2 linked regions of the Bosea vaviloviae genome follow. The main gene of each other region encodes a partner of the protein of the gene in region 2 in a complex. Links are inferred from orthologs where the notes say so. Each region holds a gene or a part of one and is shown on either strand. Other genes may lie near its edges.

Evidence for each region. Proteins that work in one complex are often made in the same cells at the same time.
Region 1: the proteins of metK (region 2) and groL are in contact, whole or in part, in a cryo-EM structure (PDB 8P4O), measured with the Escherichia coli proteins. The link is inferred for Bosea vaviloviae from one-to-one orthologs.

What each region holds. Positions count from the first base shown.
Region 1 is NZ_CP017147.1:2,587,299-2,594,080, forward strand. The notes cover bases 1,471-4,408. They hold groL (chaperonin GroEL), read right to left. Parts: upstream 3,790-4,408; coding sequence 2,152-3,789; downstream 1,471-2,151. Other genes in these bases: BHK69_RS12050 (ABC transporter ATP-binding protein/permease), read right to left, coding at 1,471-1,892; groES (co-chaperone GroES), read right to left, coding at 3,837-4,124; BHK69_RS12065 (MarR family winged helix-turn-helix transcriptional regulator), read left to right, coding at 4,343-4,408. Outside these bases: more of BHK69_RS12050, read right to left, coding at 1-1,470; more of BHK69_RS12065, read left to right, coding at 4,409-4,798; BHK69_RS12070 (PaaI family thioesterase), read left to right, coding at 4,865-5,332; BHK69_RS12075 (LysE/ArgO family amino acid transporter), read right to left, coding at 5,335-5,943; BHK69_RS12080 (LysR family transcriptional regulator ArgP), read left to right, coding at 6,043-6,782.
Region 2 is NZ_CP017147.1:1,012,810-1,018,003, reverse strand. Bases 1,001-3,856 are described here. They hold metK (methionine adenosyltransferase), read left to right. Parts: upstream 1,001-1,753; coding sequence 1,754-2,959; downstream 2,960-3,856. Other genes in these bases: BHK69_RS04775 (DUF2336 domain-containing protein), read right to left, coding at 3,815-3,856; trmB (tRNA (guanine(46)-N(7))-methyltransferase TrmB), read left to right, coding at 3,148-3,840; BHK69_RS04790 (helix-turn-helix domain-containing protein), read left to right, coding at 1,179-1,592; lnt (apolipoprotein N-acyltransferase), read left to right, coding at 1,001-1,048. Outside these bases: more of lnt, read left to right, coding at 1-1,000; more of BHK69_RS04775, read right to left, coding at 3,857-4,903. UniProt on the Escherichia coli protein: Catalyzes the formation of S-adenosylmethionine (AdoMet) from methionine and ATP.

The DNA of each region.
Region 1 (6,782 bases), 1.6 Mb from region 2 along the record:
AGGAACAGCCAGTCGGGCTTGGCCAGGAGGGCGCGCGCCACGGCCAGGCGCTGTTGCTCGCCGCCGGAGAGCCGCTGGCCCCAGAGATCGACCTCGTCGAGCCGCTCGTAAAGGTGGCCGAGCTTGGTCAGCTGCATCGCCGCCTTGATCTCGGCCTCGTTATAGGTATCCAGCGGCGCGGGATAGGCAAGCGCCGCACGCAGGCTGCCTTGCGGCAGATAGGGGCGCTGCGGGAGCAACATGATCTCGGCACCGGCCGGGATGCCGACCTTGCCCTGGCCGAAGGGCCAGATGCCGGCAATGGCGCGAAACAACGTCGACTTGCCCGAGCCCGAGGGACCGATGACCAGCGTCCGCCGGGTCGTGCCCAGGTCGAGATCGTTGACGCGCACGATCGGCTGGCCGTTGGGCAGGCTCAACGTGGCTTCATCGACATGCATTGCATCGCCCTTGGCGGGCACCTCATGGATGCCCTTGTCGCCGGCATTGGCGGCCTGCGCCTGAGCGATCGCAGCCTCGAAGGTGGTGAGGCGGTTGATCGAGGCGACATAGGACGCGATCGACTGATAGCGGTCGATGAAGAAGGACATCGCGGTCTGGACCCGGTCGAAGGCCGAGGCGACCTGCGTCATGATGCCAAGCGTGATCTTGCCCGAGAAATAATGCGGCGCGAGCAGGATATAGGGCACGACGACATTGGCCTGGCCGAAGGAGAGCGTGAAGGTGGTCAATCGAACGCGCGCCCAGACGAGCCTGTAGAAATTGCTGACGATGTCGCCGAAGCGCTCGCTCAGATGCTTCTGCTCGGCATTCTCGCCGCGCATGAGGGCGATCTGCTCGGAATATTCGCGCAGCCGCGCCAGCGAGAAGCGGAAATTCGCCTCGCGCTTCTCCTGTTCGAATTCAAGCCCGATCAGCGGCTTTCCGATCATATGGGCGATCCAGGTCGCCGCGACGGAATAGATCAGCGCCATCCAGAAGATGAAGCCGGGGATGGTGATGTCCGTGCCGGGCAGGACGCTCGCGACCGGGATCGACCACAGGATGATCGAGAAGGAGACGAGCGTGGAGACCTGGGTGAGCAGGGGCAGCGCGAAATTATAGGTCTGGTTGACGAAGGCGCGGGTGTCCTCGGCGATGCGCTGGTCGGGGTTGTCGGCATTTCCGGCGAGCGAGACCCTGTAGTGATTGGAATTGCCGAGCCAGGCGGCGCTGAACTTCTCCGCCATCCAGCGCCGCCAGCGGATCAGCAGCGTGTAGTTGGCGACGATTTCGATCAGGTTGGAGACGACTGAGATCGCCGCCCAGACGCTGAACACATAGATCAGCTGATACCAGAAGCTCCCCGCATCCTTCTCCTGGATCGCGTTGTAGAAATCGCGGTTGAAGAAGGACAGCCTGAGCGAGATCGCGACCTGCAACTGATTGAGGACGACCAGGAAAACCAGCAGGAGCGTGCCGAGGCGGCCGGCGCCGATCCGAAACGGCTTCAGGGGCCACAGATGTCCCGTGGTCAGCTCCGGGGCCTCGAAATAGGGCGAGGCCAGTCGCGCGATGCGCGCGATGCCGGGGACGAAGGAGATGGCGTAGACGATCAGGCCGAAGACCGCGATCGTGATCGTCAGGCTGGCCGGCGGCACGAGCGCCTGCCAGGCCTGAGGCCAGGCGCCGGATTGGGCGACCAGGAAGGCCGCGCCGGTGAGCACATACTCGACGCCGAAGATGATCGAGAAGATCCTGAGGAAGGTCGCGATCGCGACGGCCCGCCATGTCGCCGCGGCAAGCAGCAGGCCGATGACGCCCATCCCGATGGCTCCGGCGCTGCCGCTCTGCTGGCCGAGGATGAGGGCAATCACGGCAAGCACGGCGACGGCGATGCTCAAAGGGCGCATGGGCGAGGATCCTGCGGGAATGGCGGGGGATGACGAGATGCCATCGCGATTCTGACCATGTCGCAGAGGATGCGGCCATTCAATGGCGGCACCGGAAGATCAGCAAATTGTCATCGGCCGGACATGAAAAAGGCCCGGCTTGCGCCGGGCCCTCGTATCGTTTTCCAGAGTTGGAAAGCGTGGATCAGAAGTCCATGCCGCCACTGGAACCGGGCATGCCCGGTTCCAGAACCCTTGGAAGATGGGCGTTTGGATTTCCTCAGAAATCCATGCCGCCCATGCCGCCGCCGCCCATCTGGGGCATCGGGGAGTCCTTCTTCGGCAGCTCGGCGATCATCGCCTCGGTGGTGATCAGCAGGCCAGCGATCGAAGCCGCGTCCTGGATCGCCGTGCGCACGACCTTGGTCGGGTCGATGATGCCCATCTTGACCAGATCGCCGTAGACGCCGGTCTGGGCATTGTAGCCGTAGGCGTATTCCTTCGACTCGAGGAGCTTGCCGACCACGACCGCGCCGTCATCGCCGGCGTTGTCGACGATCTGCTTGGCAGGCGACATGATCGCCTTGCGGACGATCTCGACGCCGGTCTTCTGGTCGTCGTTCTGGGTCTTGATCGCCTTGACGGTCGAGAGCGCGCGCAGGAGCGCCACGCCACCACCAGGAAGAACGCCTTCTTCCACGGCCGCGCGGGTCGCGTTCAGGGCGTCGTCGACGCGGTCCTTCTTCTCCTTGACTTCGACTTCGGTCGCGCCGCCGACGCGGATCACCGCGACGCCGCCGGCGAGCTTGGCCAGACGCTCCTGGAGCTTCTCACGGTCGTAGTCCGAGGTGGTCTCCTCGATCTGCGCCTTGATCTGCGCGACGCGGCCCTCGATGTCCTTCTTCTTGCCGGCGCCGTCGATGATCGTGGTGTTCTCCTTCTCGATGCGCACCTTCTTGGCGCGTCCGAGCATGGCGAGCGTCACGGTCTCGAGCTTGATGCCGAGATCTTCCGAGATCATCTGACCGGCGGTCAGGATCGAGAGATCCTCAAGCATCGCCTTGCGGCGATCGCCGAAGCCCGGAGCCTTGACGGCCGCGACCTTCAGGCCGCCACGGAGCTTGTTGACGACGAGCGTGGCCAGAGCCTCGCCCTCGACGTCCTCGGCGATGATCAGCAGCGGCTTGCCGGTCTGAACAACGGCCTCGAGGATCGGCAGCATCGCCTGGAGCGAGGACAGCTTCTTCTCGAAGATGAGGATGTAGGGGTCTTCCAGCTCGGCGACCATCTTCTCGGCGTTGGTGATGAAGTAGGGCGAGAGATAGCCACGGTCGAACTGCATGCCCTCGACGACGTCGAGCTCGGTCTCGGCGGTCTTGGCTTCCTCGACGGTGATGACACCCTCGTTGCCGACCTTCTGCATCGCGGTCGCGATCATCTTGCCGACCGACTCGTCGCCGTTCGCCGAGATGGTGCCGACCTGCGCGACTTCCGCGTTGGTCGTGACCTTCTTGGAGTTCTTCTTGAGGTCGGCGACGATGGCTTCGACAGCCAGATCGATGCCGCGCTTCAGATCCATCGGGTTCATGCCGGCGGCAACCGACTTCAGGCCTTCGCGCATGATGGCGGCGGCGAGAACGGTGGCGGTCGTGGTGCCGTCGCCGGCGGCGTCGTTCTGCTTCGAGGCCACTTCGCGCACCATCTGGGCGCCCATGTTCTCGAACTTGTCGGCGAGCTCGATCTCCTTGGCGACGGTGACGCCGTCCTTGGTGATGCGCGGGGCGCCGAACGACTTGTCGATCACGACGTTACGGCCCTTGGGACCGAGCGTGACCTTGACGGCGTTGTTGAGGATTTCGACGCCGCGCAGCATGCGGTCACGTGCGTCGGTGGAGAACTTGACGTCTTTGGCAGCCATAAGAGCTACTCCTTACATGAAAACGGGGATGGGCGGTCGCTTGGCGTTCAGCCGATGACGCCCATGACGTCGGATTCCTTCATGATCAGGAGATCCTGGCCATCGATCTTGACCTCGGTGCCCGACCACTTGCCGAACAGGACGCGATCGCCCTTCTTGACGTCCAGCGGGGTCAGCTTGCCGGCTTCGTCGCGGCCGCCCGGGCCGACGGCGATGACTTCGCCCTCTTGGGGCTTTTCCTTGGCGGTATCGGGGATGATGATGCCACCCTTGGTCTTCTCTTCGCCATCAAGGCGACGGACCACAACGCGGTCATGCAGCGGACGGAACTTCATGGTTCTGTCTTCCTCTTGGATCTAATTTCGATGCGGGCGCAATCTCAAGAACCCGCGATGGGCACCTGTTAGCAGTCTCGGATGTAGAGTGCTAACCGATGGCGCGGAGATAGGCGCGTCCCCCCGGAGAGTCAAGAAATCATCCCGCCTTAAAGTGAACGCGGGCGTGACGCCGGAGGCTTGCTGCCAAAGCTGGTTGAACACGCTAGCATGGCGAGATGACGACAAACGCGCCCGATCCCCGGCTCGACGATATCGCCCGTTCCTGCGTGGCGCTGCATGTGCGCATGACCGCGCGGGCGGTGACGCGCGCCTATGACGAGGCGATGCGCCCGAGCGGGTTGAAGATCACGCAGTTCGTGCTGCTCTCGGCTCTGAGCACCGGCGCCTGGCGCTCCGTCACCGAATTGGCCGAGCGCTTCGCCCTGGAGCGCACCTCGCTGACCCGCAATCTGCAATTGCTGGCGGCCGAGGCGCTGATCGTTCCCGTGGAGTGCAAGGGCCGCGCCTCGGTCTATGCGGTCACCGAAAAGGGCAGGGCGGCGATCGAGGCCGCCATCCCCTATTGGCAAGCGGCGCAGGAGCGGATCGCGGGCGGGCTCGGCAAGGAGCGCTGGAGCGAAACCCGCGAGGGCCTGAAAGCGCTGCGCCGCGTCGCACGCCTGGCGGATTGAGACGCGGCTTGACCGGCGGCCCTTTCGCCACTTATCGTGTATCTACACAATAGGCCGGAGGCAGCGATGGCGCGCAAGTTCGGGGTGGTGACGCGGGACGTGCTGCTCGCCGAGGACGGGCTCGGTTTCCTGCGCGGTATAGTCGAGGGCCGCCATCCCGGCCCGCCCATCGCGGAGGCGATGGATCTCGATCTCGTCGAGGTCGAGGAGGGGCGCGTCGTCTTCGTCGGCAAGCCCTCGGCGCGCTTCTTCAATCCGCTCGGCACGATCCATGGCGGCTGGACGGCGACGATCCTCGATTCCGCCATGGCCTGCGCCGCGCACACCACGCTGAAGGCGGGCGAGGGCTACACGACGCTGGAGATGAAGCTCAACTATGTCCGCCCGGTCATGCCCGATAGCGGCACGGTGCGCTGCGAGGGCAAGCTGATCCATCGCGGCGGCAGCGTCATCACCAGCGAGGGCCGGTTGACCGATGCGCGCGGCAAGCTGCTCGCGCATGGCTCCGAGACCTGCATGGTGCTGCGCGGCTGAGATCAGGTGCTCAGCGCCAGCCTGGCCGCGATCATCCACATCGTGGCGGCGATGGCGGCCTCCAGGGCCCGCCATGCTGACGGCTTGGCGAAGAACGGGCGCAGCCAGCGCGCGCCATAGCCGAGCCCGAAGAAGAACAGGAAGGAGGCGGTGACCGCGCCCGCGCCAAAGGCGGGTTCGAACCCGGGAAACTGCGTCGAGATCGTGCCGACCAGCACGACGGTGTCGAGATAGACATGCGGATTGAGCCAGGTCAGCGCGAGACAGGTTATCAGGGTCTGCCGCAGGCCCGCCGCCTCGCCATCGCCGGTGACGAGCGCCTCATTGGAGCGCAGCGCCGCATGCAGGCTCTTTGCGCCATACCAGAACAGGAAGGCCGCCCCGGCGTAACGCATCACCGGATCGATCCAAGGCGACAGCTCGGAGATCTGCCGGAAGCTGCTGACGCCGAGCGCGATCAGCACGGCGTCCGACAGCGCACAGGCGAGGCAGACGGCGAGGACATGCTCGTTGCGCAAGCCCTGGCGGAGCACGAAGGCGTTCTGCGCGCCGATCGCGAGGATCAGGCTCAGGCTCACGCCGAGGCCCGTCAGATAGACCGTCACGTTCATGCTGTGGCTCTCCGGCTGCCGGGGTGGCATCGGAGCTAGCTGCCGCCACGGGATTAGGGTAGTTAATGCTGCTAAGGCAGATTAAGCGGTGCTAATGCCATGCTCGATTACTCCGCATTGCGCGCCGTTGCCGCGGTGGTCCAGGCCGGCAGCTTCGAGCAGGCCGCCCACAGCCTCAATGTCACGCCATCGGCTATATCGCAGCGCGTCAAGCAGCTCGAGGAGCGCCTCGGACTGGTGCTCATCGTCCGCGGCGCGCCCTGCGTCGCGACCGAGAAGGGGGCATGGCTGTGCCGGCATATGGAACAGGTCGGGATGCTCGAAGGCGAATTGCTCAGGCATTTGCCTGCCGCCGGGATCGGCGCTGCCCGCCACAAGGTCACGCTGCATGTCGCGACCAATGCCGATAGCCTCGGGACCTGGTTCCTCAAGGCCGTCTCGCATTTCACCCGGCGCTCCGAGCATCTGCTGAACCTCGCCGTGGACGATCAGGACCATACGGCCGAGTGGCTGCAGCGCGGACATGTGGTGGCCGCGGTGACGAGCCTGGGCAAGCCGGTCCAGGGCTGTCGGCGCGTTGCTCTCGGCGCGCTGCGCTATCGCGCGACGGCCAGTCCCGATTTCATGGTGCGGCATTTTCCAAAGGGCGTCACGCCAGACGCGCTCGCCCTGGCGCCGGCCCTGACCTTCAACCAGAAGGACCGTCTGCAAGGCCAGTGGCTCCAACAGGTCGTCGGGCGGAAGTTCGCTCATCCCACCCATTGGCTGCCATCGACGCAAAGCTTCGTCGATGGCGCCGTGATGGGCATAGGCTGGGGCATGAATCCGATCCAGCTCGT
Region 2 (5,194 bases):
GACACTGCTGGCGGTCGCGATCGGCGCGGCGCCTGCGACGCTCGGCACGGCCGAGGCCGGCGCGAGGCGCTGGCGCGCGCCGATCCTCGCCGTCCTGACGCTCGCCGCTCTCATCGGCTTTGGCGCCTGGCACATTCCGAATGCGGCGGCGCCGGTGGTTGCCGGCGTGAAGCTGCGGTTGATGCAGCCGAACCTGGCGCAGGACGCCAAATTCAACGCCCATAACGGCGAGGCGATTCTGAACGAATATCTCACGCTCAGCGACCGGGCGACGAGCCCCTCGACGCTCGGCGTGCAGGACGTCACACATCTGATCTGGCCGGAATCGGCCTTTCCCTTCCTGCTCGGCCGCTCGCCCCAGGCGCTCCAGCGCATCGCCGCGGTCCTACCGCCGAACACGACGCTGATCACCGGCGCGGCGCGGGCAGGCGAGGCGCTGCCCGGCGAAAGCCGGCCGCCGATCTTCAATTCGGTGCAGGTCGTGAACGACGAAGGCGTGATCGTCTCGAGCTACGACAAGGTCCATCTCGTGCCCTTCGGCGAGTATCTGCCGCCGATCCTGGAACGCTTGATCCGCGGCGTCGGGCTGTCGGAATTCGTCTCGATTCCGGGCGGCTTCGCCGCAGGCACGCGGCACACCCCGCTCTCGATCCGCGGCCTGCCCGCGGTCGCACCGCTGCTCTGCTACGAGGCGATCTTCCCCGGCGAAGTCATGCCGCAGCAGGGTCCGCGCCCCGGCCTGATGCTCAACCTCACCAATGACGGCTGGTTCGGCCAGACCAGCGGACCTTACCAGCACCTGGCCCAGGCGAGGATGCGCGCCATCGAGGAAGGGCTGCCGCTGGTCCGCGTCGCCAATACCGGAATCTCGGCGGTGATCGATGGTTATGGCCGCATCACAGCCAGCTTGCCCTTGGGCACACAGGGTGTTCTCGATGCAAACTTGCCGCAAGCGGCTCCCGTTACGCTCTATGCGCAATTCGGAGATGCCGCTTTAGTGGGGCTAATTGCGCTGTTCTTGCTGCTTGCGCGGGTTCGACCGGGCTGATCATCCCATCTGGAACTTTTTTCCTGCGAAAGGGATGGCTGTTCCCGCGGGAAGCATATAAATTGCTAAAATAAATTCATGCCTGCCGGATGATGATTTCCAAGAAAACTGACCCAAGGGTGGTCGATTCATGATCAAAAAAGTGCCCAACCCGATCGACCGCCATGTCGGAAGCCGTGTCCGGATGCGCCGAATGCTTGCTGGAGTCAGCCAGGAGAGGCTCGGCGAGGGTCTCGGACTGACCTTCCAGCAGGTCCAAAAGTACGAAAAAGGCTCGAACCGCATCAGCGCCAGCCGCTTGCAGCAGATCGCCAAGATGCTGGACGTGCCGGTCTCCTTCTTCTTCGACGGAGCCCCGACCGGCGACATGCCGGCGGGCGGCTTCTCCGACGCCGCCTCATCGGCCTATGTCTCCGACTTCATGGCGACCAGCGAAGGCGTACAGCTGACCAAGGCCTTCGTACGCATCAAGAGCGGGCGGGTGCGACGGCGCATCGTCGATCTCGTCGAGGCGCTGGCGGAAGAAGACAGCGGAATCGCGTGATCTAGCTCTGTTTTTGTTCGTCCTGACGAACAAGGCTCCCGAAAAACGGATTTCCGGCTTGACGGCGAACGCGCCCGCTGCAAAGAGGGTGCCCGTTTTCGTCGGCCGATCGTGTCGTCACGCCGGTCACTCGCCAACCCCATCCGAAGGGTTATCTGACCGTGTCACGCCAGAACTACCTGTTCACCAGCGAATCCGTCGGTGAAGGCCATCCCGACAAGATCTGCGACCGGATTTCCGACGAGGTCGTCGACCTGTTCTTCAAGGAAGCGGCGAAAGCCGGCATGGACTCGGCCCAGGTGCGCGTTGCCTGCGAGACCCTGGCGACCACCAACCGCGTCGTCATCGCCGGCGAGGTCCGCACCTCGCTCGACGAGAAGGCGATGAAGAGCAAGGTCAAGTCGGCCGCGCGCAAGGCGATCAAGGCGATCGGCTACGAGCAGGACGGCTTCCACTGGAAGAAGTGCAAGATCGACGTGCTGCTGCACGCCCAGTCGGCCGACATCGCTCAGGGCGTCGACGCCACCGGCAACAAGGATGAAGGCGCCGGCGACCAGGGCATCATGTTCGGCTATGCCTGCCGCGAGACGCCCGAGCTGATGCCGGCGCCGATCTACTACGCCCACAAGATCCTCGAAGTGCTGGCCAAGGCCCGCCACGCCAAGGAAGGCTCCGCCGCCAAGCTCGGTCCCGACGCCAAGAGCCAGGTCACGGTCAAATACGAGAACGGCAAGCCGGTCGGCGTCACCCAGATCGTGCTCTCGACCCAGCATATCGACGAGAGCCTGACCTCGGCCGACGTCCGCAAGATCGTCGAGCCCTATATCCGCGAGACGCTGCCCGAAGGCTGGATCTCCAAGGAGACCGTCTGGCACGTCAACCCGACCGGCAAGTTCGTCATCGGCGGCCCCGATGGCGACGCCGGCCTGACCGGCCGCAAGATCATCGTCGACACCTATGGTGGAGCCGCTCCCCATGGCGGCGGCGCTTTCTCGGGCAAGGATCCGACCAAGGTCGACCGTTCGGCCGCCTATGCCGCGCGCTATCTGGCCAAGAACGTCGTCGCCGCCAAGCTCGCAGAGCGCTGCACGATCCAGCTCTCCTACGCCATTGGCGTCGCCAAGCCGCTCTCGATCTATGTCGACCTGCACGGCACCGGCAAGGTCGACGAGGCGAAGCTGGAGACTGTTCTGGGCGAGGTCATGGACCTGACCCCGCGCGGCATCCGCACGCATCTCGCATTGAACAAGCCGATCTATGCCAAATCCGCCGCTTACGGCCATTTCGGCCGCAAGGCCGGCCGCGACGGCAGCTTCTCCTGGGAGAAGACCGATCTTGTCGATGCGCTGAAGAAGGCCGTCGCCTGAGCGACGGTTTCGACTGAATTGCATCAGGCCGGAGCCTTGGCTCCGGCCTTTTTCTTTGCCCAGAATCCGCTAGAGCAGGCTGCAAGGCCGTGGAAACACGTCGTCATTCCGGATCTGCGCGGCTTCGCCGCCTGTCTGGGATGACAGCGTGTTCCTTTGAAAAACAATTCAATATCAAAGACATGAGCATGACAGACGACTTCGATCCTGACCGCGCCTTCTTCGGCCGTCGCAAAGGCAAGGCCCTGCGCGAAGGCCAGAATGCGATGATCGAGGGCGTATTGCCGCGCCTGCGCCTGCCCGATGGCGCGATCACCGATCTGGCGGCGCTGTTTCCGCAGCCCATGACGGCGGTTCGGCTCGAGATCGGCTTCGGCGGCGGCGAGCATCTGCTGTCGCGGATGCGCGAGAGCCCGCAGATCGGCTTCATTGGCGTCGAGCCCTTCATCAATGGGATGGCGAAGTTCCTCGCCATCGTCGAGCGGGAAGGGCTGACCAATATCCGGCTCTGGGACGGCGACGCTGCACTGATGCTGCCGCGCCTGCCGGAAGGCTCGCTCGATGCGATCGACCTGCTCTATCCCGATCCCTGGCCGAAGCGGCGCCAGCGCAAGCGGCGTTTCGTCTCCGAACGCACACTTGGCTTGTTCGCCCGCTGTCTGCGCCCGGGCGGTCGCTTCCGCTTCGCCAGCGACATCGACGATTATGTCGGCTGGACGCTGGCACGGCTCGCCCGCTCGCCCGATTTCGACTGGACGGATGAGCGCGCCGATGATTGGCGCAAGCCTTACCCCGGCTGGATCCGCACGCGCTACGAGGCGAAGGCCGTCGCGGCGGGCCGCGTGCCGAGCTACCTCACGGCTGTGCGTCGCGCATCCTGAGGAAGCCGAGCACGCGCTGGGCGGTCGTCGTGTTCAAGGTGCGGAAGCTCTGACGGGCGCGCTCGATCGCGACCTCCGACTTGCCGAGATCCTTGCGCAGGCCGATCAGCGCGCGCGTGGTCTCCCAGGACCAGCCGAGAGCCCGGCCGACCAGGAGCACGGCGTCACGGTCCGTGCCCAGGATGATCTGCTCGGTCGCCGGCAGACCAAGCTGCGCCAGCGCCGCAACGGCGCACATCGCATGCTCCAAGGCGCCTGCAGCAGCGAATTCGACCAGCTTGGCCTCGTCGAGCTGGCCGGCTTCGTGGAGCCGGTTGATCTCGATCAGGGCCGCGTTGATCTTGGCGTACCCGTCACTCATCTGCGCCTCGGCGACGATCGCCTGGGCACCGCGCTCGACGGCCATGTCGACCGCGCCGGCAAGCGAGGGCTCCAGCGTCGCCGTGAGGCGACGCCGCGCCGAATTCTTGGCGGCGACCAGAAGCTGATCGAGCAATTCGGCCGGAATGTCGCTTCGCGAGCCCAAAGTCGCCTGGAGCGCATCGTCCTGGACGGCCCGCATCACCAGCACGCCCATGCCATGGCGTGAGAAGCGCGCGGTCTGGTTTGCCGCCACCGCATGGGTGACGACGCGGCCACCGCGCAGAATCAGGAAATCCGTGACCGGCTCGCCGAGATCGGGCCGCTCGGTGATGGCGAGCATGTGATCGCGGCCCTTGGCGGCCGAGACAGCGACCAGATCCTGGTCGGTGAGACGTTTCGAGGCGATCAGCACCGGCCTGGCGACGGCGATCTCGTCGAGCGCGAGTTGGCGCACGACGCCGCTCGGCGCATTGGGAATGGGAGCGAGCCGCTCCGACAATTCGATACGGGCCCGGACCTCGATGGCGCGCGAAAGCCGGCCGATCACCACGTCGAAAATGCTGACCTGGTCCTCTTCCATACCGGCGGCGGTGCTGAGAAAGAGGTCAGTCAGGCGGGCCAGAATCTGAGTGCGGTCGTCAGTCGACCCACGCGTCATCGTCGCTTCAAGATCGCGCAACAGCGCACTCACCGAACTCATGCAGCATCCTCACGCAACGTCTGCGGCCGCACTATCGGGGAGAAGAATGACCAGCCGGTTAGCGCGAACGGAGAAAGCGCGACTTCCAGGATCGATCGATCCAGACCCGCAATCGATCCAGACCTTGCATGCATTGGCGAGCCGGACTAAATAGCGTCTAACAGCTCTGGTTTCGGTATCAGCCGATGATCAAGAGCGGGCCTGCCGGCCCGCTCTTTTTTATTGGCTGAAGCCCTGCCGGGGCCAGAGCATGATGCCGCGCCGAAGACCCGCATTAGCAATAGAGCGGAA